3 regions of the Prochlorococcus sp. ALOHA_ZT_50 genome follow, and region 1 is predicted to be linked to each of the others. Evidence: predicted binding sites of a transcription regulator. Region 1 holds the regulator's gene; each other region holds the start of a gene.
What was found. Region 1 encodes NtcA, which controls nitrogen genes in cyanobacteria. Its sites were predicted from a motif close to GTANCNNNNGNTAC; they were not measured.
Positions count from the first base shown of each region.

Region 2: MK115_RS04970 (DUF4278 domain-containing protein) is a predicted target of NtcA. The motif match lies at 5,194-5,207, and genes of this name have one in related genera.
Region 3: queF (preQ(1) synthase) is a predicted target of NtcA. The motif match lies at 9,150-9,163, and genes of this name have one in related genera.

Region 1 is NZ_JAKVCI010000044.1:296-6,241, reverse strand. It holds gene pth (aminoacyl-tRNA hydrolase) at 87-689, shown strand; gene MK115_RS08820 (DUF3146 family protein) at 693-950, shown strand; gene MK115_RS08815 (RuvC family protein) at 931-1,368, opposite strand; gene MK115_RS08810 (DUF3084 domain-containing protein) at 1,369-2,334, opposite strand; gene ntcA (global nitrogen regulator NtcA) at 2,374-3,108, opposite strand; gene MK115_RS08800 (cob(I)yrinic acid a,c-diamide adenosyltransferase) at 3,308-3,889, shown strand; gene dcd (dCTP deaminase) at 3,894-4,487, shown strand; gene thyX (FAD-dependent thymidylate synthase) at 4,489-5,121, shown strand; gene MK115_RS08785 (thioredoxin domain-containing protein) at 5,125-5,670, opposite strand; partial or broken gene MK115_RS08780 (phosphoglucosamine mutase) at 5,808-5,946, shown strand, end outside.
Region 2 is NZ_JAKVCI010000014.1:21,149-33,302, forward strand. It holds gene MK115_RS04915 (GMC oxidoreductase) at 1-467, opposite strand, end outside; gene MK115_RS04920 (pentapeptide repeat-containing protein) at 575-1,048, shown strand; gene MK115_RS04925 (LEM domain-containing protein) at 1,051-1,443, opposite strand; gene MK115_RS04930 (VHS domain-containing protein) at 1,446-1,943, opposite strand; gene gloA (lactoylglutathione lyase) at 2,210-2,599, opposite strand; gene MK115_RS04940 (Tic20 family protein) at 2,733-3,167, shown strand; gene MK115_RS04945 (hypothetical protein) at 3,195-3,524, opposite strand; gene MK115_RS04950 (hypothetical protein) at 3,532-4,116, opposite strand; gene MK115_RS04955 (hypothetical protein) at 4,171-4,371, opposite strand; tRNA gene MK115_RS04960 (tRNA-Ser) at 4,444-4,530, opposite strand; gene MK115_RS04965 (hypothetical protein) at 4,725-4,874, opposite strand; gene MK115_RS04970 (DUF4278 domain-containing protein) at 5,009-5,110, opposite strand; gene MK115_RS04975 (hypothetical protein) at 5,416-5,610, shown strand; gene MK115_RS04980 (RNA recognition motif-containing protein) at 5,607-5,873, opposite strand; gene nrdJ (ribonucleoside-triphosphate reductase, adenosylcobalamin-dependent) at 5,962-8,295, opposite strand; gene MK115_RS04990 (class I SAM-dependent methyltransferase) at 8,430-9,125, shown strand; gene MK115_RS04995 (peptide chain release factor 3) at 9,157-10,794, shown strand; gene MK115_RS05000 (CPP1-like family protein) at 10,846-11,520, shown strand; gene hslO (Hsp33 family molecular chaperone HslO) at 11,515-12,154, opposite strand, start outside.
Region 3 is NZ_JAKVCI010000025.1:7,400-19,553, forward strand. It holds gene MK115_RS07255 (hypothetical protein) at 1-642, opposite strand, end outside; gene MK115_RS07260 (aminotransferase class I/II-fold pyridoxal phosphate-dependent enzyme) at 639-1,778, opposite strand; gene MK115_RS07265 (DEAD/DEAH box helicase) at 1,918-4,644, shown strand; gene MK115_RS07270 (class II fumarate hydratase) at 4,655-6,040, opposite strand; gene purB (adenylosuccinate lyase) at 6,089-7,384, opposite strand; gene MK115_RS07280 (TlyA family RNA methyltransferase) at 7,675-8,487, shown strand; gene MK115_RS07285 (P-II family nitrogen regulator) at 8,489-8,827, opposite strand; gene MK115_RS07290 (hypothetical protein) at 8,852-9,097, opposite strand; gene queF (preQ(1) synthase) at 9,287-9,697, shown strand; gene MK115_RS07300 (cytochrome c biogenesis ResB family protein) at 9,694-10,980, opposite strand; gene MK115_RS07305 (cytochrome c biogenesis protein CcdA) at 10,981-11,637, opposite strand; partial or broken gene MK115_RS07310 (FtsW/RodA/SpoVE family cell cycle protein) at 11,720-12,154, opposite strand, start outside.

The sequences.
Region 1 (5,946 bases):
TTTTTTTTAAATTTTTGTTTTTATTAATTAGTTATAGTTTGTATATATTCATAATTCTCAAACAAAAAGAGATTTAGAAATAAACAATGAAAGAAATATTTTTAATTGGATTAGGAAATCCTGGTAAAAAATACTCAAAAAGTAGACATAATATAGGTTTTTTACTGCTTGAAAATTTTTCGAAAAAATATAATTCAAATTTTTTATTAAAAGATAAGCTTAAAAGTTCCTGCTCAGAATTTCAAATCAATGATTCTAATTTCAGGTTATTTTTACCAAATACGTTTATGAATAACAGTGGTGATGCTGTCAGAGCAATAGTTGATTGGTACAAAATAAATTTAGATCAGATTTTCATAATAGTCGATGATAAAGATCTTCCCCTTGGAAAAATAAGATTTAGAAGAAAAGGAAGCTCAGGTGGACATAACGGGCTTAAAAGCATCATTGAACAATTACAGACACAAAACTTTAAGAGAATAAGAATTGGTATTGGGTCACCTCCTCTAATAAAAGGAAAAAATAATTTCAATACCATTTCACATGTATTAGGAAATATTTCTCTAGAAGAAAAATCAATATTGGATAAAGTGTATAAGAGAGTAATAGAATCCCTCGAACAACTAAATACTAAAAAAGAAGAATATATAATTAATGAATTAAATTCTTTTGACAAAGACCAACCTTAAGAAATGCGTTCAAAACCTGAAACTATTGCAAATGTAAGTGTTAAGGAATATTGCTTCTCAAAAAAGCAAATTCAGGGGGTTGTGGAAGCTAGTCAATTTAAATGGACTTTTACATACTCCTTTAATAAAGGTCTATTAAAGGTAAATCCACCTTTGGGAAGAGCATTAATTGAGGATGCCTTATTGAGATTTTTATTGAAAAAAGATTATGAACTAGAAGCAGGGAATGAATATAAGTTCACTATTTCAGCCAAGTTTTAAAATCTATATTTTGATTCAAAGTAAACTTCATTTTGCAATAATCTTCTAAAATTATCAAAGCTGATATCGCATCAAGGTTTTTATTAAGAATAAAAACCTCTCTAGGCATTAAAAACTTCAGACCACTAATTGGAAAAAGTTCGAAATATCTTGCTTTAGCCCTGTAGGTAGTATTTTTTTCCTCAAAAGTTATTATTTCTTTTTTAAAAAAATATAGTTTTTCTCTGATTTCTTTACTGGTAGTACCATTGCCAATAATAATTTGTGATATGTCCTCAGCGGCAATTAAATATCTGACATAATTCTCTAGTAATTCACTTTTAAGAATAATCGCTTTATAAACTTTTTTTTCACTTATTTCAGCTAATACTAAGCCGCATTTACTTTTCCCAGGATCAATAGTTATAACTCTAGGCATTTAAGATGCAATCTTTAAAATATTGATTTCAACGACTATGGGTTCTACAGTTTTACTATCTCTCAAAGATACTACTTCTAACTTAAATTTGATATTTTGATTTTCTTGAAGAAAGTCTCTAATTTTTTTTACAAAATTTCCATTTGTATTAATTTCACTAACTTGTGATCCTTTTGACTTAATTTCATCCCTTGTTTCTCTAAGCAATGATTTAATTTTTAAATTTATTGATTTAAGATTTAAATCACTTTCTCCCAGAATTGAACTTGTAATAACATCCCCTTTTTTGACTATAAATTTATTCTCTAATAAATCAGGAGATACAAAAACATAATTATCCCCTTTTAAAACATTTGTTGCTGATTTAATTAATAAAATCCAGTCGCCGCCTCTAGAAGCTATTGTCTCAATTTTTGTAATATCACTAGGTCTCCACAAAAGAATATTTTTTGCTTCTTTTTTATTTGGGGTAACAATTTTCCTAACAAATTTATCAGCTTCATTATAGATTTTTATAAAGTCTAGTTTTACATTTGAGCTAGATTTAATCTCAGCAATGAATAAAGTTTGCCCTCTTTTGATAACAATATTTCCTCTCCTAAATTCTTTAATATTATTTTTTAATTGATTTAACTCCTTTTCTTTTTGAATAATTTTACCTTCAAGTTCCTCTTGCTCTTCCTGTAAAGGGATTAAAGCCTTTTTACTTTCATCTAAAGTTTTTTGCAAAAAAGGAATATCAACAAAAAGCCTTTGTCTGAATTCTTCACTTACTAAAATCAATAACCCTATTGATATTGAACTAATAAACCCACCAGTAATAATAGTTATTATAGTTGCTGTTTTTTTCGGTCTTAATTTTAAGATACTAAATCTTGCTTTACCAATCTTTGTTCCAAGAATATCCCCAAATGGTGCAATTAATCCCCCTAGTAATATTAAAAAAACAATTAAAATCCAAGCCACACTTTTGCATATACTCAGTACATCATAATTTATGATGAATCAATTAAATCTTTTTGCAAGAGCAATTGGATCGAACACTGTGATCTTTTTTCTTTCAATATTAAGAAGCCCTGAATCCTTTAAATCTCCCAATAATCTTGTAATGGTTACTCTTGTAGAACCAATAGCTTCAGCAATTGCCTGATGTGAAAGCCTTAAATCTATCGTAATACCTTTTTCACCTGCAACTCCAAAGTCTCTACAAAGAACCATTAAAAAACTTACTAAACGAGAAGACATATCTCTATGTGTAAGAGTTTCTATCATTGTTTCAGTTTGCAGGATCCTACTTGAAAGCCCCTGTAAAAGTAATAGTCCTACTGATGCATCTTCCTCTATAGCTCTTAAAACAGAATTTGCAGGTGCTGTTATCATTTCAACTCTTGTGAATGCTATGGCATGATAAAAACGATCAGATCTATGGCCTGTTAGAAGAGATAAAACACCAAAGAGACTATTCTCTCTTAAAAGAGCAACAGTTATTTCTTCACCTGACTCATAAACTCTTGACAGTCTTACTGCTCCTCTTCTTATAAGATAAACCCTTTCAGCAGGGTCCCCAGGGAAAAATATTGTTTTAGATCTCTCAACCATTTCTGTGCTTGCACCATCTAGACCTTTAATAACTTCCATTAAAGTTCTATTGATTGGAAAACGTTCTCCAACAGAGTTAATTTTACTTTGTCCGGATTGTTGCGAACTAAAGCGGTTGAATCCTCGTGAAGCAGGTATCATAAATATCTTGACTATTAAAAAATTTAAGGAGACACCCTAAAATATCTTGTATCAACAGTAACAATTTTCAATTCTTATCAGTTTATCAACAAGCTTTTTTCAGTCAGTTTCAAATTGCTTAACCCTTTTTTAAGTAAAATTACACTATATGCAGCGTCAATAGATTCTAATTATACTGCATGTAGAAAGAATCTAAATAATGGTAATTAGTTCATCTCATATTTATTCCAAAGGTAATCTTGATGTTGTAAAAACAAATACTGCTAACAAAATTAATCTAAAAAGAATTCCACAAAACGGACAAATTCAAATCTATCAATCTTCATATAGAGGTAGCTACACATCTATCATTAGAGACTCTCTAAGAAATGCTGCTCTTGGCAGGAAAGTGCTCTTAATACAATTCATGAAGGGAGGAGTCAAGCAAGGAGTTGATAATGCAGTAAAGCTATGCGGTAATTTAACCTGGGTAAGATCATCACATTCCTTTGATCAATATAATTCTGAAGCAATTGAAAATAATAAAAATTTAAAAAAATCTATTCATGAATCTACTATTGAATTATGGAATTTTTGTAAAAAAGAACTACAGTCTGGAGAGAATGACCAAATCATACTTGATGAAATTTTTTTAGCTATTGACATGAAAATTATCGATAAAGATGATTTGATTTCAACACTTGAAAACCGATTTATATCAGGAGATGTAATCCTTACTGGTACAGATATACCTAAAGATTTATTATTAATGGCTAACCAAATTACCGAACTTCGCTCATAAAACAATGCTAAAAAATGATCTCTGGATAAATCAAAAAGCTTCGGAAGGTATGATAAAACCCTTTCAATCAAATTTGGTGAGACATCTTGAGCCTGACAATAAACAAAAGCCAGTTTTGAGTTACGGATGTTCATCTTATGGCTATGATTTAAGACTTTCATCAAAAGAATTCCTAATTTTCAGACATATCCCTGGTACTGTGATGAATCCCAAAAAGTTTAATCCTAATAATTTAGAAAAAACTGTTCTTCACCATGATAATGATGGAGACTTTTTTATTCTTCCTGCTCACTCCTATGGTTTAGGAGTTGCTTTAGAAAAGATGAAAGTGCCAGAAAATATAACTGTAATCTGTATAGGCAAAAGTACTTATGCACGACTTGGAATTATTGTTAATACAACGCCCGCAGAGGCAGGGTGGGAAGGTCATCTAACTTTAGAGTTTAGTAATAGTTCAGGTGCAGATTGCAGAATATATGCTGAAGAGGGTATTTGCCAACTACTCTTTTTTGAAGGTGATCCGTGCTCTACAACCTATGAAGATAGAAGAGGTAAATATCAAAACCAACCAGAAAAAGTAACTCTTGCAAAGATCTAAAATGAGTAAAGTTGAACTAATTTCGCTAACTCCTGATGCAGAAAAAACAATGGCTTACATTGCAAGAGTTAGTAATCCAAAAAATCAGGAAAATGAAGACTATTCGAAATTATTGAGTTATTGCATTAAAAATGAACATTGGAGTGTTTTTGAACAGTCATTTATGACCTTGCAAATAGAAACTAACAGAGGAATCGCTGCCCAAATTTTAAGACATAGATCATTTACTTTCCAGGAATTTTCACAGAGATATGCAGATAGTTCTCAATTGGGTAATATTCCCTTACCAGAGTTAAGGCGTCAAGATTTTAAAAACAGGCAAAATTCAATTCCTGATCTCCCTGATGAGTTAAAAAAAAGATTCAATGAAAAAATTGGTTTACATTTTCAGGCTGCTTCAGAATTATATGAAGATTTACTTGCTGAAGGCGTAGCCAAAGAATGTGCGAGATTTGTTTTACCATTAGCAACTCCAACAAGAATCTATATGTCTGGATCATGCAGATCGTGGATCCATTACATTCATTTAAGATCAGCTCACGGTACCCAAAAAGAACACAAGTCTATCGCCCAAAATTGCAAGTCTATTTTTAAAAAAAGTTTTCCGATTGTATCAAAATCTTTAGAATGGTAAAAATTATCCATGACTACGAGGATTAACCTCATTATTTTTATTTTCTTGAATTATTGAAAATTCAGCATTAATAATTTCCTCATAGGGATTCTCTTCTTTTTCTAAATTATTAATAGATTCTCTTATTTTTATTTCATCTTGTTTACCAATAAAAGTAGATATTAGATTACCCTTTTTATCAAAAAGATTAACTTGAGGAATCCCATTGACTGCAAACTTTTGGATGTAATTACCCCATTTTTGATTATCAACATTTAAAAAAACAAAATTAATATCTTTTTCGTATTCATCTTTAAAAGCAGAAACTTGTGGAGCCATTTCTTTGCAAACTTCACACCACTCAGCATAAAATTCCAGAAATGTAGGCTTATTATTTGTAAAAGCTATTTCAGGGTCAACAGATAATTCTCCAAAACTCTTTAGAAGATAAGTTGATTTAAAAAAGAAATTTCTAAACAAAAACAGTGAAATGATAACAATAGATATGATTAAAATAAGTATTGTTTTAAAATAATGTTTTAAAATTTGCTCTCGACTCTCAGATTGCACTATTAAGAAATTACTTACTAAAAACATCTTAAATAAGTTAAACAAATAAAGAGAATTGAAATCTATAAGCTTTTAATCAACTGATAAAATAAGAACTGAATAATTATCAAAATTTCTTTGATTCCTGAAATCTAATTATGCAATCAATCTTTGGAACTGATGGAATAAGAGGAAGATTTAATGAAGAGATAACTTATTCTCTAGCCTACAAAGTAGGATATGCTCTAGGTTCGACTTTAGAAAATAAAAATCCAATATTAATTGGAAGAGATACAA
Region 2 (12,154 bases), on a different contig from region 1:
CCGCAGAAATTTTCAATAAAATCGTAGTGCGGGGAAATTTCTTCGTATGAAATAGGCCAGTTTGGCCCGAATCCGTCTTTTTTAGCCGGATGAAAGTCTTCTGAGGAAAGTCTTAATGTTATGCCTCCCCAAGTTAATGATCTCCCCCCATATTGTTTACCTTGTGTCCAAAGAAATGGCTTTTTTTTGGGGAAGTCATAAGGATGCTTCAATTCATTTGAATATAAGTCAGGATTATTTTTCCAATAACCAGGATGTTGGCATTGATTGGCATGTTTTTTTGTTAAAACTCCTGATAATCTTTTTAATGTACTTTTTGGCTCATGATTACTAGCTTCATGCCTTTTAACTTGAGGCCCTGCTTCTATTACTAAAACTTTGATCCCTTGTTCTGCCAATGTAAGTGCTGCTATTCCTCCTGTAGCTCCAGAACCAACAACAATTGCATCATAAGGACTTATATCCAAAACCTATTTCGTGATTTGCTATTTCAATAAATATAGCATTCAGTAAATAATTAATTTTTAGATTTCAGCTTAAGAAGTTAGAATTTATTGAAATACTACTCAAACAAATGAGATTTATAATTTTAACTTTTTTAATAGTTGTTTTAACCCTCCCTTCTAGAAGCTTCGCTGCGTTGGATTATGGTAAACAATCTTTGGTAGGGGCTGATTTTTCTGGATCTGATTTAAAAGGAGCAACTTTCTATTTGACTGATTTACAAGACGCAAATTTGTCAGGTTGTGAGCTCCAAAATGCGACTCTTTATGGAGCAAAATTGAAAGATACTAATTTAAGTAACTCCAACTTAAGAGAAGTAACTTTAGACTCAGCTGTTTTAGATGGAACAGATTTATCAAATACTAACTTGGAGGATTCTTTTGCTTATAGTACCCAGTTTGAAAATGTAAAAATACAAGGCGCAGACTTCACAAATGTTTTTTTGCCAAAAGATATTATTAGGAAATTTTGTGAAAGTGCTACTGGAACTAATCCAATTACAAATAGAGAAACCAGAGAAACTTTAGAGTGCGATTACATTTAAATTTATGCACATACAAGTTCTTTTTTAATCTTTCTTTGTTTATAAAGTGATCTTCCAACAGGCCAACCTAAAGTAGATAAATGTTTCATTAAAGAACCTGAGTATTTGAAATAAAAATTGTCTGAATATTTGATGCCAAGTTCTTTTAGAGTGGTTATTAATAAACATAGATCTTTCTTTTTGCCTTTTTTCATATCCAATAATATCAATGCTTCACTTGATAATTTTTTTTCTAGAACCTTATCATTTTCAGCAAAACCAACTTTAAGTGAATTAAATTCATCAGAATAAAGAGTATAAATTATTCCATCTTTGAATTTATCTACAGAAGTATCTACATTAAATCTTGATGATATTAATGTTTTGTATCCTTTAATGATTTTTCTGTTATTCATAATTATTTGATTTCATCCTGAGCTAATTCGTATTTCTCCAATAGATTGTTTACTTCTGCTAGTGCAATCCTCTTTTGACAGGCCGAGTCATATCTATTTACTGCTATTGAAGGTATTGAACCTTTGCTTTTCATTTCCCTTATACCAGTTTCTAAACATTGAAAAGCAACACTTGATAGATCTCTTCCTTCTGCTGCGGCCCAAACTTTCAAAAGATAAGTAAGATTTGATGGTACTGAGATCTGTACTTTGTTTGAATTTGAAGTATTTAATGCAATATCATCGAGACTAATTTCTTTAGAGGAAATAGTTTCTTTAACCTTTTTCTTCAAAAATTTTACTTGGCTTATAGCGTCCTCTTTATTCTTTATTTTTTGTTCTATTTCAAATAACTCTTCTTCAGAATTAATTAAAGCTTCTAATGCCCATTTAGCATCATCTTTCGCAACCGCGGTTCTATCAAGCCATTCATCTCTTATTTTTGACCAATTACTAGGCATAAGCTTTATGCGATAATTCTATGATATATAAATCTGAATAGATTGTCTACTTATTCTAAATAGAATTAACCTAGATTGTATAAAGTTTTAATTTTATTTTTAATAATTCCTCATCTTAGAAATAATCTTTTACAATAATTGAAACTGCAGAATCTATCCAATGTGATCTTAGAGGTATTTTTTCGCTAATTGAAAACGATATATTTGATAATTCAATCTTTTTAAATTTTAGTTATTTGTTTATTTAATTAAAAACTTCTGAGCTTTTAATCTCTTTCAATAAGTTCAATTTTATAACCATCAGGATCCTCAACAAAAGCCAAGACAGTAGTACTGTTTTTCATTGTTTTAGGTTTGGTTGTTATTTTACAACCATTTTTTTCTAATCCTTGGCAAATTAGATGAATATCTTTTACTCCAATAGCTATATGACCATATTTATCTCCAAGCTCATAGTCTTCAGACTTTTTGTCCCAGTTATAAGTTAATTCAATTACTGTGTTTTCTTTTTCTGAGCCATAACCAACAAATGCCAAAGTGAATTTTCCATGAGGGTAATCCTTTTTTCTTAATAAATTCATTCCTAATCTATTGACGTAGAAATCAATGGATTTATCTAAATCTCCAACCCTCAACATTGTATGTAGGATACGCATTTTGAATTATGAACCTTAATCAATTATCTAATATTTAATAACCATCTGCCAAAGTTGATTTTTTCGAGGCTAAGTCATTTATTAAGTTCAGAAAAATTAGGCTAAAATATGAATACGAAATTTCAATAATATATTGAATCAGATATTCCAGAGACTCTCATCAGTATTTTTGTATACTTTGCCATTAAAGGCATCAATACCTTTTGGATATTATTTGTTCTATAAATATTCATTTTTAAAAATACTATTATTACTAACTTTTCCGATAGCAATAATTGAAAAATCTTTGCCTTTTGGTAGTTTTTTATTATTTATAATTTTGTTTGCTGGATTAGTAAGAAATCCAAATGTTCCCTATTTCGTTAGATATAACGCATGCCAAGCATTACTTATTGATATTGCTTTGATAATAATTTCATATCTCTTGAGAATATTTCCCATAGTTGAATTAGGCTCAATAATTTTTATATTTACACTATGTATTTTTATTTATTCGATTTCTCAATGTATTTATGGAGTTGAACCTGAAATTCCCTTAATTAGTAAATCTGTAAGAATGCAAATTTAAAAAGATTTATAGATTTACTGACTTTCTTCAGCACTCATTCAGAATAGATTCCCATCTTTGTTGACTTGCCTTTATTGCTTGCATTGGCGGATTAGCCCCCTCTATTTCAAAGGCTTTAATTAATGATTTATTAGCTAATAGACCTAATCTTGCTGCCTCTCTTTGCCTAGAGCATACTTTTTTTCTTGATCCCTCTTTTAGACTATTTTCGATTTCTTTAAGAATCTGGCTAGCTTCATTCGATTTAGAATAAAAATCATTCATGTAAACATCAAGTGCCGTATCAGCAAAGATTTCAACTGGAGAGATTATTGTGACTAAGCACACTATAAAACTTACAAATACAAATATTTTCATAAGAATCTTAAGTAAATTTTTTGTCCGATCTCTTTAATACTAAATAAAAGGTAAGAACGCTAATTGTTCCAGATGGGCCTATTAAAACATGCCAAAATTGATCGCCACTAATTGAGAGCCTTGTGCCAAAGAAAGTCGTAAAAAAAATACCAAATATTGGGTAAAGGATAAAAAGCCAATCTTTAAAAACTCTTTGCCAATTTATAATTAGAAGGATACTTATTATTACTTGAAAAAGAAGAGCAATAGTTTTATCAAATAAAAAATATGAGATTATTGAACATAAAGAAATGCAAAAATTAGTTTTTTGAATAAATTTATTTTTTATAACTGATATTGATAAACATGTTAGACCTAAAGATAGGAAAGAATAAAATAACCAATTAAATAAAGAGGAATGATCTACATAAATCCAAGATGTTTGGGTATGATCTATCATTTCAGAAATCGATGCCAATCCTAAAAAAATAAAACCGAAAGGTATCAATTTGTTCTTGCTTATATGTTTGAATTTATTGATCGATCTAATACCTAATAATATTGGGATGATTGCCGCTTGAAAGTGGGCAAATAATAAAATTGAAAAAAACAAAATAAATTCTCAAACTTAATTCATCCTAATTTAAATAAAAAAAACAGTTTCGGGTCATCTCAGTAGTGAAAGGTACCATTGACCGATTACTATAATCAATATTGTAAGAACAAAAGGGAAAGCAGGATATCTTGTCTGAAAATTAGCTGGTGGCCAAGGAGACCAAGATATTAATCTTCCTTGCGGTTCATTTGAAATAACTTTTTTTTTCGATTTTTTGGATATTAAATTATCTGTGGCAAATCCTTTACTCATAATCTAAATAAATTCATATTAACAAGAACGTTTCAAAAGGGCGTTGATATTATTCGGTTCTTTTTATTTGAACGGAGGGGGTGGGATTCGAACCCACGGTGCCCTTGCAGACACGCTAGTTTTCAAGACTAGAGCCTTAAACCACTCGACCACCCCTCCAAAGGGCTATTCAGTTTTGTTGAACTTAAAAACTATAACATAAGAAATTAGTCATAGTCTATAAATTCAAAGATTAAAAATTTATTTCAAGAAACTTGTCTGAGAGAGGAATTTTATTTAAAAATGACGGGTTAAGTCGTTATAACAATCAATTATTGGTCACATTTAGTCCAAAAATTTAGGCCACAAAAAAATCACCCAAAGTTGACATTTTGTTGAAATAAACCAAATAAGTTATTCCCAACTATGGCAGCGATTATTAAAACGAAGGCAACTATGGCGAAAAGAGCACTAACATCTTTTATGTCATAAGGTGCTTTAAATAAAGGTTTTTGGTCTGCCATTGTTATCTAATATATAAATGCAATTGAATCATATTATTTTAATGCTTGTGAGAAGTATTAAGTTATTTTTTAGTCTAAGAATGGATAATAAAAAAGCCACTAAAAGTGGCTTTTTCTTTTAATGGCTAAATAAACTAGCTTGTGTAAGCTTTTCCTCTATAAGTTAGTTCATTGTGCTGCTTTTTAGCTGCTTCTTTGTTCTGGACGTACTTTTGTCCTCTGTAAATTAGAGTCATTTTTTAAGCTCCGGTTTCGCTTAAGTCCCCGTTCCATGGCTTAAGTCGATTTGCGGCTTGCTATACGCAAGTTGAACGTTTTGGTAGCGGTTGCTACAAATTTATAATAACATCCATTAAAATTATTTGTCTAGGTTTTTAATAAATAAACTTAATATATTAATGATAGATTAGGTTTCTGATAAAAATATTTATCATAATCCCGGCTTAATTTCTCACAGGTTACATTTTGTTCGTTTTTGAGAAGTATTTTTTATTTAATGAACTTTTAAATGTAAAATTCTTAAGATTATAAAATTTGTTTTATGTTTTCTAGAAGCAAAAAACCTACAGTAAAAAAATCTGCAATAGTTGAAGAGACTCCATTATTTGCTCAATTATTACCATTCGCAAACAGAATGAATGATAAGGTCCAATTGGTAAATGCTTTGGCTTTTACTTTTATTATGGGATTCTCAATTTTTGGAATTGCTCTATGGAAACTATCAGGGCTGACCTAATTATTTAATTTTTGCAAAGCATCAATTTTTGATTCTTTGTTTTCAATTATGGTTATTAACCATCTAGAGGCTAGCCCTCTGGATATTGATCTATTTTTTAGAAATCTACATATATATACGTGTAGATTTTTTTCGTTTTTGGAGTTAAATTTTTCCTCAAAATCTAAGATATCCTCTTCTGATGTTCTTTTTCTTAGCTCATCCACCAATGCATGACTAGAGGAATCATTAAAAAAGTTCCCAATATTTAAGCTTAATGTCATAAATAATTTATGTCCCTATTTAAGAGGTAGCCATAAATTAAATTTTTAAAAACTAATTTATATTTTTTATTTACAAATAATTCAAAATTTAATCTTTTGGTTTAGCAAGAGGAAGCAAGCACTTATCTGAATCACAACCTGCTGGTCCTGCTTCAGATAGTTCTCCAACATCATATTTATTAAGAGCGTCAAAGAAATCGTTATTGACTTTCCTTTCTATTACTTTATTCTGCAATGATATATATTCCTCTTTACTTATTGGTTCAAAGGGTAATCTCGGGAAAGTAGCGTTAGCACTAAATCTAGCCAGCAATGCTGCTGAAATATATCCCTCATTATTTTCTATTGCATTATGAATAGCCTTAGCTAAATCCTCGATTTCATTTTCTCTAAATTCTACGGTTGCAGAGGTATTATGCTCTGTGTAAAATTTCTGCACTTGCATGTAAAAATCAAATTGAGCTAATGCTGAGAAATTATTGATGTCTATTTGGTCTGCGCCGTCTATATTTGCCCAACTAACTTCTGTAGGGATTTCAACTAACCATTCTGTACATCTTGGATCAAATGGATTATCGAGCAAGCAACCATTTTCATCTTTATCAGATTGAGATGGAACAACTGAGTAACCATAATCCATGCAAGCTAAAGCGATTGGATCATTTTTCCTGAAAGTTATTCTTCTTATGAATCTTTGAGCCTTTGGAGGATGCCATCCTGGAGCTGCTCCAGTAAGAAGACTTTTAGTTCCAGCTGGCTGAACTGTTGTGCATCTATTTGGTCTCCTTAGATTATGCTTATCACAATATTCCCATACAGTTTCTTTTACTATTTTTCTCCAAGAATCTAAGAATTTAGCTTCCTTTTCTTTGAAGGCCTTCCCTTCTTCGCTATTTGGCCTTCCTGCTTCCCACCATTTCAACCATGGCGTCCCAAAGGCATGGACACAAAAATCAAATAATCCAGTGAAACTTACTCCTACAATAGGATCATATTCCCTACTTTTTCTGTAACGCTCAACTTCAAATTCATGATTAAGTAAGCATGCTACAGAAAGAGCGGCTGCTTTAAAAGCTTTTTTTTGCTCTTCAAAATTTCCTGGATCAATCTGATTTAAATGAACTTCAGCCAAATTGCAATGGAAATCATTTCCCAAGATCTCCCCACAAGGGTTAAGTCCATATCGGCTCATCCTGTGGTCTAACTCTTCTTCTGAAAAAGGACCATAACTACTATTTATCCAATTTCTCGCTTCATCCTTACCTTGTTCTGAGTAGATTTCAATAAATTCCTTTCTCAATTCATCATCTTTGAGAATATCTGCATTTGACCTTGCGATTGCTTCTGGAGCAAATTGAATAGCTCCCTCACCTGAATGGAATTGTTTTGTTACTGCATCCAAAACAGTTTGGTAAGTGGGTTTTGTATGGTAAACCCTAGTATGATTAGCCATCCTGAGGGCATCTTTTTCAGGATCTATTCTCCAATTACCATTCTCATCTTGACTCCATAAATTTTCTTTTGCTGATGCGGCTTCCTTATCATCTGAAGCAAATTGTCTCATTCCAGCACTTCTTCTTATATTCCCAGCAACTATGGTTACTGCAGCTTCATCAATTAATAAACAACACTCTACTGTACTTAATTTCCTGCCAATTGCCTTTCCAAGAAGTGATGCGACTCTAGAGTAAAGATCTTTCAATTTGATAGGATTTGCCATACCACCAAAACCTTTTAATGATTCTCCAGCAGGCCTAATATCTTCCAAATCAATATAAACATCAATTTCTCTTTCAAGACTCTCGTTACTTGATGCCTCAAGAAGATATTTATAGCTATCTACCCATCCTCTTCTGCTATCTCCAACTTTGATATGAAGATCTTTTCCTTTAATTTCTAATGATGACTTTTCTTCTCTTTGATCTTTAGGAGTTATTCCAACTTCACTGACTGATTTAATATTTATTTTGTTAATTACCGTAGGTAGATTATTTATAAAATGAGGCTCAATTATTGCACCTGTTCCACATCCCATCATTGCTAAGTCCATCATTAATGCGAAGGCTTCCCAATCAATTAAGTTTGTTGAGGTACAGTTGTATGCTCCTGAGAAATTTTGGTTCTTATTAATCCAAGGGGTTCCGCCTATCCATAACCATCTTCCTGAAGGTTGAGCTTTTTGGTTACTTTGCATCTCTCTCATTAGGATTAATTCTTCTTCAGAAAGTTTTCCTAATTCTTTTAATCCCGATAAATTCCTTTCGCCTACTTCGCTCCAGTTCTCCCTTTTGCCAGATGAAGTTTTTCTACTATAAGATCTGAAAAAAACTGGGTAAGCAGCTGGCGCAGTCTTTGGAAAATCATCTTTTTTAAGATTATTGGAATTGCTCTCTGAAGAAGCTTTATTTGGTGCAACAGTCACGATAAAAAAAACGTATGTAAATAACCCGTACTGGAAGAATAACTCTACCTGTGGCGTCTGCAACTATTCTTACCACTATTTAACGGTTTGTGTAGAATTATGTTTAATATGAAATCTTTGTTTCAAGAAAGGATATGGAAAGAGTCCCCGAACCTGAATTAATGGAAGAAAAAGAGCAGGTCATTTCTTATGACGAAGCTGATTTTTCAGAAGGGGAAGTTAATCTAATTAATCAAATAAATCAATATCTTTTGAAAAAAAATATTTCTTTAGGTGAAAAAGATTTAATAGTTGATTTAGGATGTGGCCCAGGAAATATTTCTGAGAAGTTAGCAATAAAATGGCCTAATACTGCAGTCGTAGGAATAGATGGTTCTAAAGAGATGATTTTGAGAGCAGAATATAATAAAAGTATTTCTAATAATCAAAAAAAATTAAAAAATTTACGCTACATTTGTTCTGACATCAAAGACATTAAATCAAATAATTTTTTATTTAAAAAAAGAATTAGTTTACTTGTAAGCAACAGTTTGATTCATCACATTACCAATCTTGAAGATTTCTTCAACACAATAAGAATTTTATCTAGTAATATTACTGTAAATTTTCACAAGGACTTAAAAAGGCCATTAGATGAAAAGTCTGCTTTAGAACTCAAAGCACAATGTTCAACTAAATATAATGAGATTTTAACTAATGATTATTATGCATCTTTAAGAGCTTCTTATACTTTTAAAGAGTTAAAAAATTTCATCTTAGAGAATGATCTATCCTCTTTAGATGTGTTTGAGGAAGGTGAAAATTATTTAATAGTCTATGGTAATGTTTAAGAACTAAGTGAAAGGCCCTTATATTATATAAATGAGCTTAGGTACTAAAATTCTAAATAATAAAGAAATACTGGATGCGGTAAATAAAAGAAGAAATTTTGCTATTATTTCACATCCAGATGCTGGGAAAACGACTCTTACCGAGAAGCTTCTTTTGTATGGAGGTGCCATTCAACAGGCAGGAGCAGTAAAAGCTAGGGGTAATCAGAGAAAAGCCACCTCAGACTGGATGGAACTTGAGAAACAAAGAGGTATTTCTATTACATCAACTGTATTGCAATTTGAATATGAAAGATCAGTAATTAATCTATTAGATACACCAGGACACCAAGATTTCTCCGAAGATACTTATAGAACATTAGCTGCTGCTGATAATGCAGTTATGTTGGAAGATGCTGCTAAAGGACTAGAACCTCAAACTAGAAAATTGTTTGAAGTTTGCAAGATGCGAAAAATACCAATATTTACTTTCATAAATAAAATGGATAGACCAGGAAGAGAGCCATTTTCTTTACTTGATGAAATTGAATCAGAACTTGGATTAAATACCCTACCTATAAACTGGCCAATTGGGAGTGGCGAGGAATTTAGAGGGGTTATTGATAGATTTTCGAGAGAGGTGATTTTATTTGATAAAGCAGTGAGAGGGAAACAATCGAATGAGAAAAGATTAAGTCTTGAAGATAAAGAGCTATCAAAATATGTAGAGAGAGATTTACTTGAAAACTCACTTGAAGAATTGGAGGTTCTTGATGAGGCAGGATCTAAATTTGAAAAAGAAAAAGTTTTTAATGGCTCTTTAACCCCAGTTTTCTTTGGATCTGCCATGACTAATTTTGGCGTAAGGCCATTTTTAGATAGTTTTTTAAAAATGGCACAAAAACCAACTTCAAGAAATAGTAATAAAGGGGATATTGAACCTGCAAGCGATGAATTTAGTGGGTTTGTTTTTAAGCTTCAGGCAAATATGGATCCAAAGCACAGAGATAGGGTTGCTTTTATAAGAGTTTGTAGTGGCAAATTTGAAAAGGATATGTCAGTTAAACATTCCAGAACTGGGAAAACAATTAGATTATCAAGACCACAAAAAATATTTGGGCAAGATAGAGAAGTAGTTGATGATGCCTATCCTGGAGATGTTATTGGTTTAAATAATCCAGGGATGTTTTCTATTGGAGATACTCTTTATACTGGTGCTCATCTGGAATATGAGGGCATACCATCCTTTAGTCCTGAAATATTCAGCTGGCTAAGAAATCCAAATCCCTCAGCATTTAAAAACTTTAGAAAGGGTGTTAATGAACTTCGAGAAGAAGGTGCTGTTCAGATTCTTTATGACTTTGATGAGAGTAAAAGAGACCCTATACTCGCAGCTGTTGGTCAATTGCAGTTGGAGGTAGTAACTCACAGATTAAAAAGTGAATATGGTGTAGATGCAAATCTTGAAGCAATGCCATATCAATTGGCTAGATGGATTTCTGATGGATGGCCAGCCATTGAAAAACTAGGCAGAATATTCAACTGTAAAATAGTTAAAGATTGTTGGAATAGGCCAGTTATTCTTTTCAAAAATGAGTGGAATCTAAATCAATTTGTTGAAGACAATAATCAATTAAATTTAAACAAAGTTGCGCCCGTTGTTAGTGGAGTCGAACCAATTGTTTTATAAAGTCTTAATGGATTATAAAATTAGTTAATCTGTTAGTATTGGTAAAAAATTTTGGATTCAAACAGTAATAAAAATAATAACGAAAAATCACCTTATGAAATTTTAGGTGTAAAAGAAGGTGCTGCTTTTGAGGATATTCAGAAGGCTAGAGATATTAAAGTTAAAGAGGCTGGTGAAGATTTAATTTTAAAAGCGAAAATAGAATCTTCCTTTGATCAATTACTCATGGGGAGTTTGAAAGCCAGGCAATCAGGAAATGTAAGCTATGAAGCTGTGAGTGCCTCAAAAAAAGAAAAACAAATTAATCAATTTACCAATAATAATTTCCCACTTCTTTCTAAGATAAAAAATTTAAATAATAACTCTAACAATTCAAGTCAGTATAGTCTGCCAAAAATAACTACCCCCTCATTTGATAATCTTTCAATAAAAATATCTGTTGGGCTATTATTTTTAATTTTGTTATTTATCAGTCCAGACTCTAATAATAGACTTTTACTCTCTATCTCAACATTAATACTTACCTATACTCAAATTAAATCGGGGAAAAGATTTATAGGTTCTCTGGGTTGGAGTGTTACCTTTCTCTCGATAGGATTAATATTTGGTGGATTGCTTGAAAATAATTCTTTCATTCAGGAAGTATCAAACAACTCTTTATCAATACAAAAAATTCAAAGTATTCCGGCCATGGTTATTTTATGGCTAGGCGTAATTTTTTTATGATTGATTTTCTATCATAGATTTAATTTCTTCATAATTTATAAGATATTTATTTTTACAAAATTCACAAACCAACTCTGCTTTGCCATCTTTCTTGAGGATGTCCTCTAACTCGCTCTTATCAAGCATTTTCATCGCATTTAAACTTCTTTGTTTGGAACACTTGCATTTAAAACTCACTTCTTGAGAACGAGCTTTTTCAGAGATTGATTTATCGTCAATATCGGGAAATATATTTCTAATTAACTCAAGAAGATTATCTTTTGACTTAAATAGATCTTCGCTGAAAGAATTAATTTCTTTGCATCTTTCTTCAAGTAGTGAGACTAGCAGAGGGTCAGTATCTTTTTTAGGTAAAACTTGAGCTAATAAGCCACCACTACAAATAACACTTTTATTTTGAATTTTTTCTCCAATAAATACAGCAGAGGGAGTTTGCTCTGAATGATATAAATATGAAGCTAAGTCTTCAGCAATATTTCCATTTACTAATTCAACAGTGCTTGTAAAGGGTTCTCCAAATCCACTATCTCTAATTACATTTAAATATCCTGTACCTAATGCTTTTGTAAAATCAAAAGAATATTTATTATTGCCTATTTTGACTAGGTCTAATTCTAAATTAGGATTCCCTACA
Region 3 (12,154 bases), on a different contig from region 1:
TTGAGCTAATTTAATTAAAATTGGCTTCCTATCAAGTGTTTTATTTAAGGAATCTAAAAAGTTATTATTTGATTCGTTGTCAAGAATCAAATCATTTTCTGATTTTATAAAAATAATTTTGCAATCTTTTCTTAAAAATACTGGAAAATCTCTATTGATGTAAAGTTGTTTTAAATCACTTAAAAGAAGAGTTTTATTTAAACTCTCTAGACTTTTATAAAAGATATTTTTAAAACTATTATTCATATGATTTGGCATAAATGATCTATGTATAAATTCTTTCAACATATCCTTAGGTTCATCTTTTATGATTTTTGTTTCCATTCTTTTTAGAGACCTCAAAATAAAGTTTCTCTTATTACTTAAAGGAAGAAAATTATTAAAAGAATTTATAAGAACAATATGAGTTGCTTCTTTTAAAATTTTTTTTTGCATTAAATGAAAACCAAATGAATGGCATAAAGTCATTCTGATTTCTTTTTTAGATTCGCTTTTAATCCATTTTGCTTGATAATTATTTGTCGAAAAATAGCCCCTTTCATTATCTTGCCAATGCCAATTATTATTTAAAAAATCAACTTTATAATCATCCCAGAAATATTTATTTAGTCCCCACCCATGTTGAGTAATAATTTGTTTCATTTAAACTCTTTTAATACTGCAATGAAATTCTTTAGCAGATTAAAATCTAAGTTTCTTCGTATTGTTATTCTGATTCTTGATTGCCCCACTGGAACAGTTGGAGGTCTTATCGCAATTGCTAAAAACCCATTTTCTTCGAGATATTTTTGTAGATAAATTGCCTTCTCTTCTTGGCCAACAATAATTGATAAAATGTGAGAATCTCCCTGAACTGGAAAACTAAAATTTTTAATAATTTCATCTTTCCATATCTTCGCAGAAGATAACAAATCATTACCCCATTCTTTATTTTCTAAAATTTTTTTTAAACCTTCTAGTGCCCCAGCAGCCAAAGATGGCGCAAGTGCGGTTGTATACCTAAATGCACCACTTGTTTGGATAAGATATTCTCCAATTTCTGAATTGGAAGCTATGAAAGCTCCACCGCTTCCAAATGCTTTTCCAAAAGTTCCAGTAATCATAGTTATATCTGAACGACAATTAAAACTTAAACCCCTGCCTTCAGGGCCCAAGATCCCAATTGCATGAGCTTCGTCAACTAATAATTGAACACTATTTTTTTTGCAAATTTCCGTTATTTCTCTGAGCGGAGCAATTGATCCCTCCATGCTATAAAGAGATTCAACAACAACTAAAATGGAATTTTTTGTGGGGTTAGATTTAATAATTTTATCTTCTAAATCTTTTAAATTATTGTGTGAGAATCGAACTAGTTTTGCTTGAGCAGCTTTGACTCCAACCAATAAAGAGTTATGGATCAATTTATCTGCTATTACGATACTATTTCTGTTTGCTAAAGCCTGGATAGCGGCTATATTTGCTTGAAATCCGCTTGGGAAAAGTAATACTTTCTCTTGATCAAGCCACTTGGCAAGTTCTGTTTCTAATAATTTATGTATTGGTCTTGAACCTGTAATAAACCTAGAGCTTCCTGAACCAATACCTTCTAACAAGCTTATTTCGTAAGCAGCTTTTATTAAATCCTTGTCCCTACTTAATCCAAAATAATCATTACTGCATAAGTCTATAAGTTTTTTATTTTGCGAATTTAAACTTAGAAGTTCGAATGATTTTTTACCTAAAGAAAATGTTTTTAATTTACGGATTCTATTTTTTGGAATTTTTATTTTTTTCATTTTGGCAAAATAAAATATAGTGGATTTAATTAAAAAGATTTAGATTTACTATTAAAGTTTGCAAGGTATTTTTTGTTTATTAATATCTATATAGATCATATATTAAGAAGTTAACTCATCCTCTCTTCAATCACAATTATTGCTTAATTTAGAGGAATATTTCCCCTTTCCGCTAGATGATTTCCAATTAGAAGCAATACGAGCTATTAATAGCGGAAATTCTGTTGTTTTAACGGCACCAACAGGTTCGGGTAAAACATTGATAGGTGAATTTGCTATATATAGAGGCTTATCTCATGACAGCAGAGTTTTTTATACAACACCTTTAAAGGCCCTATCAAACCAAAAGTTTAGAGATTTTGCTAATCAATATGGTGAGAATAAAGTTGGTCTTTTAACTGGAGATATAAGTATAAATAGAGAAGCACCAATCTTAGTCATGACGACTGAGATTTTTAGGAACATGCTTTATGGCGAATTTGATGAATTTGATGATCCCTTAGAAAATTTAGAATCTGTGATTCTTGATGAATGTCATTATATGAATGACCCCCAAAGAGGCACAGTTTGGGAAGAAACTATAATCCATTGCCCTACTAGAACTCAAATAATAGCTTTATCAGCAACAATAGCCAATGCAGATCAACTACAAAATTGGATAGAAAAAGTTCATGGGCCCACAGTACTAATTAATAGTGATAAGAGACCAGTCCCACTTGATTTTATTTTTTGTAGTGTTAAAGGCCTCCATCCACTTTTAAATAATAAGGGTAATGGAATTCATCCAAACTGTAAGATTTGGAGAGCTCCTAAAGGGCAGAAAATAAGAGGAAAAGTGGGCAGGATAATGCAACCAAAGTCTCCCTCAATTGGCTTTGTGATCTCGAAACTAGCTGAACGAAATATGTTGCCAGCTATTTATTTTATTTTTAGTAGAAGAGGATGTGACAAGGCTATTGAGAATATAAAAGATTTAACTTTAGTAAGTTATTCAGAAGCAAGTATGATATCCCAAAAATTAGATGTTTATCTTAAAAATAATCAGGAAGCAATTAAAGATAAATCTCAATGCGAGGCATTAAAACGCGGTATTGCATCTCATCATGCTGGATTATTGCCTGCATGGAAAGAATTGGTTGAGGAATTATTTCAGCAAGGTTTAATAAAAGTTGTTTTTGCAACTGAAACTCTTGCTGCAGGAATAAATATGCCCGCAAGAACAACTGTTATTTCTTCTTTATCAAAAAGGACAGAAGATGGGCATAGATTATTATTTAGCAGTGAATTTTTGCAAATGTCAGGAAGAGCTGGAAGAAGAGGAAAAGATACCCAGGGATATGTTGTTACATTACAAACAAGATTCGAAGGTGCCAAAGAAGCAAGTGCACTGGCTATTAGCAAACCAAATTCTTTAGAAAGTCAATTCACTCCTAGCTATGGAATGGTACTTAATCTTTTACAAAGTTATACTTTAGAGAAGTCTAAAGAATTAATTAAAAGAAGTTTTGGTAGTTTTTTATATTTAGGTGAATCATCAGGTGAGAATATAATTCTTGAAAATTTAGATAAGGATTTAATTGAATTAAAAAAAATTACATCTAACGTTTCATGGAAAGATTTTGATGCATACGAAAAGTTAAAAAATCGTCTTAAAGAAGAGAGAAGACTCTTGAAAATTTTAGAAAAACAAGCAGCAGAAAAATTATCAGAAGAGATAACTAATGCACTCCCATATATTAAAGATGGAAGCTTAATTTCAATCAAAGCTCCTCAAATTAAAAGAAAAATTGTTCCAGGATTAATTTGTAAGAAAATATATGAATCCCAAAAAATTAAGAGTTTATTGTGTTTGACAATTGATAATTTATTTATTCTTATAAAACCCTCATACATAGTAAGTATTTTTAATGATTTGGATGCAATTGATGTCTTAGGACTTGAAGTACCAAAGATGTATTTTTCTGGAGAGGTATTTAGGGGAGATGATATGTCGCAGTGTTATGCGGATCGAATTTTAGAAGTTTCTAAAAAAAATGATTTACAAACTCCACAATATGATTTGACAACGGAAGTTTTGGCACAACAGCAACAAATTAATAATTTAGAAGAAACAGTTACTGATCATCCTGCACACAGATTTGGAGACTCCAAGAAATTAAAGAAATATAGAAAAAGAATTATTGATGTTGAACAAGAAATAAATATTAGAAAAAAACTTCTTGAGGATAAAGAAAATCATAACTGGAGAACTTTTACCGATTTGATTAAAATTTTGAATCATTTTGGTTGTTTAAATGATTTGGAATTGACAGAAGTTGGACAAACAGTTGGTGCAATAAGAAGTGAAAATGAATTATGGATTGGTCTTGTTTTAGTTAGTGGTTATTTAGACGATTTAGATCCTCCTGAGTTAGCTGCAATTATTCAAGCTATATGTGTTGATGTAAGGAGGCCTAATCTTTGGTGTAATTTCAAGCCTTCTTTAAAGGTAATAGATGTTTTTAATGAATTAGATGGTTTAAGAAAATTAGTCTCTTTTCAACAAAATAAGTTTCATATTGAAATTCCTATCTATTTAGAAACAGAGTTGACTGGAATTATTTCTGAATGGGCAAGAGGAAAAAAATGGAAAGATTTGGTTTTTAATACTTCATTAGACGAAGGTGATGTAGTGAGGATTATTAGAAGATCAATTGATGTCCTTTCTCAAGTGCAATACTGTATTGGTGTTAGTAATAAATTAAAAAGCAAAGCAAAGCTAGCATTAAAAGCTATTAATCGTTTTCCTGTTTCTGAATCTAATGATCTTATAAAAGTCTCTGAAGATATTAATCCTGCAACAAAAAGAATTGACAATAATTCTTAAATTTTTTTAATCAAATCATTGAATTGATATTCATTGCTTCATCAAATTCATCTTCGTTTAAATAACCTAATTTAAGTGTTGCCTCTTTTAAATTTAATGATTCTTTGAAGGCAAGGTTTGCAATTTCAGCTGCTTTTTCATAACCAACTTTTGGCACTATGGCTGTAACCAACATTAGTGAATTTTCTAAATTTAACTTCATTTTCTTTTGATTAGGTTCCATCCCATCAACTAATTTTATTCTGAAGTTTTCTATTACATTTTTAAGTAATTTTAAACTTGTGAGAATATTAAATCCAATAAGAGGCTTATATTCATTCATCTGTAAAGTGCCGCTAGAATTTGCCATTGAAACTGCATATTCAAGACCCATTATCTGAGTGCAAACCATTGATAAGGCTTCGCATTGAGTTGGATTCACTTTACCCGGCATGATAGAACTTCCAGGTTCATTTTGAGGAATAATTAGTTCATATATTCCTGATCTTGGACCAGAAGATAGAATTTTTATATCATTTGAAATTTTAAATAATGCACCTGCTAATATTTTTATCTGACTCATTACTTGAGCTAGACGATCATGCGAGGCCATGATAGAAAAATTATTTTTTGATTTATAGAACATTAGATTAGTATCATCGGAAATTGATTTTATAGACTCTTCACAAAATCCTTTTGGACAATTAATCCCTGTACCAACTGCAGTTCCTCCCAGAGGTAAGAAATACAATTCATTCAGACTCATAATAATTGCATTCTCAGCATCTTTAAGTTGCTCTGACCATCCTGATATTTCTTGCCCAAAAGTAAGGGGAACTGCATCTTGAAAATGGGTTCTTCCTATCTTTATAAGGTCTTTCCATTCTTCACTTTTTTTATCAAGGATCTTAGTAAGTTCTCTTATCGTTGGAACTAAATTTTTGATTATTTCATTAACAACAGATATTTGAATAGCAGCAGGAAAAGTGTCATTAGTTGACTGAGATTTATTTACATCATCATTCGGATGAATTGGTTGATGACTACCAAGCTCTGAATTAGTTTTTAAAGCTGCAATATTTGAAATTACCTCATTAACATTCATATTTGTTTGCGTGCCACTACCTGTTTGCCAAACCTTTAAGGGAAACTGTGAATCGTGAAGCCCATCAAGTATTTCCGTACATGCCTCTACAATCAAATCTTTTTTCCTTTTATCTATTAAACCTAAATTGAAATTCGCAATTGAAGCAGCTTTTTTTATGAGGGTGAGTGAATAAATTAACTCAATTGGAATTAATTCTTCTCCAATAGAAAAATTTATTATCGATCTTTGTGTTTGAGCGCCCCACAAAGCTTCAATGGGAACCTCTATTGTTCCCATACTATCTTTTTCAATCCTAAAGTTTTTTGTCATTATTCCTCTGAAAACACTGGTTTAACTTAGATAAGGTTTTCAGTAATCCTAGATACCTAACTTCTCCCATATTACACTTAAATTATTGAGATGAATTGAAGGATTAAAACATTCTTCTAAGTCACTTTGATCAATAAAATCCATTATTTCATTATCTCTCTCTATATTTTGTTTGAAATTCCCATTCTGAGTATTCCAGGCCTGATGCGCATTTTTTTGTACTAAGCTATAAGCTTTTTCTCTAGACAAGCCCTTCTCTACAAGCAAAAGTAAAACTTTCTGACTAAAGATTACACCACCATATATATTTAAATTTTTGAGCATATTTTTTGGATAAACTTCCAAATTGCTTACTATATCTTTCATTTCCCTGAGCATAAAATGCAAACAGATTGATACGTCAGGTAACATGATACGTTCATTTGAACTATGGCTTATATCTCTTTCGTGCCAAAGTGGAACATTTTCCAGTGCTGTTAAGACGTAACTCCTCAAAATTCTTGCTAAACCGCTTACTCTTTCACTTCGAATAGGATTTCTTTTATGAGGCATGGCAGAACTTCCTTTTTGCCCTTTTGTAAAGCCCTCCTCAACTTCTAAAACATCAGTTCTTTGTAAATTTCTTATTTCAGTTGCGAATCTATCTAAAGAAGCGCCAACTAGTGCAATAGTTTGCACATATTCTGCATGTCTGTCTCTCGATATAACCTGCGTACTTGCTGTATCAGGTTTTAAGCCGAGTAAATCACAAGTTATTTGTTCTACTTTGGGATTCGTATTAGCGTAAGTTCCCATTGCACCACTTATTTGTCCAATAGCTACAGATTCTTTCAGTGTTAACAATCTTTTTTTGTTCCTTATTATTTCTGCTAACCATCCAGCAAGTTTAAAACCGAAGGAAATTGGCTCCCCATGAATTGCATGAGATCTGCCAATCATTAATGTATTTTTATGCTTCCTTGCTAATAATCTGACTTCATTTTCTAGGTTCTCAATTTCTTCTAATAACAATTCGCAAGAATCTTTTAACTGAAGAGATAAGCCAGTATCAAGTACATCACTACTGGTCATACCAACATGTATGTATCTTCCAGAATCTCCTACAAATTCATTAACGCTTGTAAGAAATGCTATGACATCATGTTTAACTTCTTTCTCAATTTCTGTAATTCTAGATTCATCAAACTTTGCATTTGAACGTATCTCTTTCATGGCATTCTCAGGAATTTTCCCCAGGGAAAAATTTGCTTCACATGCAGCTATTTCAACCTTAAGCCAACTCTGGAATTTTGCGCTATCAGTCCAGATTTTCCCCATTTCGGGTAATGTGTAACGCTCGATCACAATTTTTATTAATTATCAATTTAAACTTTATAACCAAAATCGAATTATTGCTCTATACCTTAAAGATGTACTTGCCATTGAACATATTTGCCTGGCTATTATTTTCTTATGTAACATTTTTCTGGCTAATTAAGAAAGCTTAAATATAAAAATGTTTGCATTTATTCCTTTATTCCTTTCGTTAATAATGGGTAATTTTTTAGTTCTTATTTAAAATTGGAAGGTATTAAAGAATTTGGATCTTAATCTTGTAGAAGTTCATTATTCAGTCTTTTTTTATTGATTAATAGATGATTAAAAAAAGTAGATTAGACCTTTATCTTCTAAAAAGTGGTTTATGTGAAACTCGTCAAAAAGCCCAAGGTTTAATTCTTGCGGGCAAGGTTAGAGATATCAATGGAAAAGTATGGGATAAACCTGGACAACAAGTATTAATTGGATCTGAATTTTTTATTGATTCCGAACCTATGTTTGTATCAAGGGGCGGCGAAAAATTATTGGAGGCATTTAATAAACTTGAAATTAAAGTAAAAGATAAAATATGTATTGACGCAGGAATCTCTACTGGGGGATTTACTGATTGCTTATTGCAACAAGGAGCAAAGTTAGTTTATGGGATAGATGTTGGTTATGGACAGACTGCATGGAAGATTAGAAATAACCCAAAAGTCATACTTTTTGAACGAACTAATATTCGAAATTTAAAACCTAATGATCTTTTATCTAGAAGTAATGAATTACCAAATTTTGTGGTTGCTGATTTGTCTTTTATTTCATTAAAGTTAGTTTTTAAATCTATTGGTAATTTATTAGAAGGTGATTGTATTGAGGGAATATTTTTAATTAAACCCCAATTTGAGGTAGGTAAAGATAAAGTCAGTAAAGGAGGTGTTGTTCGCAATCCTAAATTCCATACTGAGGCTATAGAGTCTGTTATCTATGCTGCTAAGAATTTCCAATGGAATATAAAGAATTTGATAGCTTCTCCGCTGGTAGGTCCTGCTGGGAATCATGAATATCTAGCTTGGATGACCTTAGGAAGTCAATCAAATAAAAGTATTAATAGTGAATATATACAAAATTTAGTAAAAGAAACTCTTTGAATTAAAGAGCTTCTTCGTCTTTGTCGCCAGTTCTAATTCTTACAACTGAATCAATTGATGTGATGAATATTTTTCCGTCACCTATCTCTCCAGTTTTTGCTGCTTCAGCAATCGCATCTATGACTGAATTAACCTTTTCATCTTCTACGACAACTTCTACTTTAAGTTTTTGAAGGAATTCAACAGTAAATTCGGAACCTCTATATCTTTCAACTTGTCCTTTTTGCCTTCCAAAACCTCTGACTTCACTAACTGTCATTCCAACAATACCGGAGTTTACTAATGCAATTTTTACATCCTCCAGCTTAAATGGACGTATGATTGCTTCAATTTTCTTCATGATTAAAGATTGAACATTCCTATTTTAATTGTTTTTTGGGAAAACATCCAACATTGAAATATCAGAAAAACATTCAACATTAAGGCCTGCATTCTTGGCGTCTTCAATTAATAGTTGGGAATTTTCTTCAGAAATTATTACTGTACTATTTGACAACGCTTCCCACTGATCATTCTCAAAGTGTGTTTGAAGCCATAACATTCCAATTGCAGTTTTTGGTTGAAGGGATTTATTTAAGTTGTTATCGATAGTTATCAAACAAATGTCCATTAATTTTTCATTGAACTAAACACATATAAACCTTTCGGCGGACATTATGAATGTTACTATTGATACAAAAATAAGATTTAACATCTTTTGACTTAGTCAATTGTAATACTTAGATTTGTTGATACTTTTGCGAATTTTTATCTTTATATATAGTTTTTATATAGGTTTAGTAAAAAAGTTCTACTAAAAATGAGTACAGCTAAATTAGAAGATTCGACTCAAAGACCGCTATATGGTGAAAGAATTATTGAAGAATCAAAAATAATTTGTTTCGATAATCCAAATAAGAAAAGAATTTATGAAATTTCTATTCAGTTACCTGAATTTACATGTAAGTGCCCCTTTTCTGGTTATCCAGATTTTGCAAAGCTAAATATTATTTATCAACCTAATTTGAAAGTCTATGAGTTGAAGTCTTTAAAGCTTTATATTAATAATTTTAGAGATATAAAAATATCACATGAGGAAGTTGTGAATAGAATTATGGATGATTTAGTGAATGAAGGTTCACCTCACTGGATACATTTAAATGCTGCATTTAACCCCAGAGGGAATGTTTCTATGCAGTTAGATATTTTTAGTGGGCAGAAAAGAAATTAAAAATTTTTTATTTCTTCTGATAATTTAAAAAATTCTTTTTTAAAACCAACTAGATTTTTATTACTAAGGCCTCCAATAGATAACTTTTGTGATTCTTTATTTACCAGAATCCATAATTGGTTAGTTGGTATAAGACTTATTATTGTTCCAAAAATTATTAAGATAAAAGAAAAGTAAATAAATGGTATAGACGGATCATTTTTAATTATTAATCCACTGCTGGGGATTATTTTTTTCAGAGATACTTTTGAAGAGTTAACTTCTAAAGGATCGTCATTGATATAGAGATTATTCCCGGAAAAATTTTCTATATTCGAAATTTTAAGTGGACCATTTTCATTATCTATTGTTAAAAGGAAATTTTTTTTAGTCTCCGATCCTAATTCAACTAAAACTCCCCAAACTTGATTACCGATTTCTGGAATCTCCTTTAATTGTAATTGATAAAGGATATTATCTATTTCTAAAACAACATTTGATATTGCCCAATCTGCTTGATAAATAGTTAATCCTTTAAACCTGATTGGGTGATTAACTTTGGTTGTTTTTATTTCATTTAAATTTAGATCTTCAGAAGAAAAATTTAATTTTGAAATAAACTGTTTGGGCACACCATCACTTTCACGTTCTATAGAAAAATCGACTAATTTTACATTGGCTTTTGAGTTTGTGCTCTCATTAACAAGATCTAAAGTTTCTCCAGGCAGTAAATATTGTTCTTTTGATTGACTTGTAAAACTTCCATATGCTGAACCTATAAGTAAGACTATTAATCCGATATGTACAACTAAAGGACCGATTTTTCCAATTAACCCCTTTCTTGCAGAAATATGACTATTAAATTTGTATGTTTTCCATCCTTTTTTTTTAAGTAATAAATCTACTTTTGATATATGTTCTCCATCTTGATTGATTGGATGACTTGTAGTTAGTTGCAGTTTGCTAAATTTTTTTTCGCTCTTGTATTCAATCCATTTTAATGAAGCTTTTAATGAAGGGATTTGCCTCCTGAAACTACAAGCTGCTAGAGAAATGCAAAGAAGAATTAATGTAAATAAAAACCAAAAGCTTGTATATATATGATCCAATTGAAGTTTTAAGACTTTTTCTCCATCTAAAAATCCAAAAATGGGAGCTCTATCGAAATTATCAATATAGAATTTATTATTACTACCTTGAGGTATAAAAGTACCTATTCCACTGGCAATAGCAATGAAGATTATCAGCGATATAGCGAATCTTAAACTTGATATTTTTAAAATTAGATTCTTAAAAATAATCATTTAAATCCAATTTGAAAATAAATTTAATAACCCTAGGGAAACTAAAAATATCCCACTTAAAGTCGGAATTATTTGACTAAATTTTCTAAGAGCTAAAAATTGCTTTAAGTTTTCTGCAGTAGCTCCTGCAATGATTAATGGGGTTACTTGGCCTATCCCAAAGAAAAATAAAAAAATAATAGATATTATCGGGTTTTTAGCTTGCGATACCCAAGCCAAAAGAGTTGCTAAAACTGGAGTAATGCAAGGTGAAGAAGCTAGTCCAAAAGTAGTCCCTATGGCAAAAGGCGCTATAAATGTTGGTATTTTATCTTCAATTATTTTTATATCAGGTCCATTCGGAAACTGAAACTTTAGAATTCCTAATAAATTTAAACCCATTATTATTGCTATTAGGGCAACAAATGAAGTGTAATAAGATGGAATTTGCCCATATATTTTACCTAAGAATCCACTCGCAGCCCCCAGTGCAACAAGCGAAAAAACTACACCTCCTGAAAAACTAATAAGTTTAAATTTATTTTTCTCTGTTCCGCCTATATAAGCAATTGTCACTGGAAGTAATGATAATGAACATGGCCCAAGACTTGTTAAAAGTCCTGCGCTGAAAACCAAAAATATAGTAAATGGACCAGGACTATTAAGACCATTCTGCATAAGCAGATTACCCTTTTGAGATAATTCTGAAATAACTAAATTAAATGATTCGATAGCTTGAATTTAATCCTTTAAATTCTAACTAATTAAGAGTCTTTCGTGTACTAATCATACCAATGAATCCTGTTGACTCTAATGAACATCTAACTAACATCCCTGCAATAAAAAAAGACGCTATTAATGAATTGCCACCATAACTAATGAAAGGTAGTGGTAAGCCTGTAGTAGGCATTGAACCTGTTGCTACAGCAATATGCATTATTGATTGACCTGTCAACAATACACCACATCCGATAGCAACTAATTTTGTATAGTTGTTCCTGCACTTAAGACTAATTCTTAGGCTTATATAAGAGAATACTGCTAAAAATCCTAAGAATAAAGTACACCCCAATAAACCAAATTCTTCCGCAAAAATGGCAAAAATAAAATCTGTATACATGAATGGTAGATACTGTAATTTTTGTATCGACAGTCCAAAACCTTGGCCAAATAGACCACCTGAACCTATAGCTAA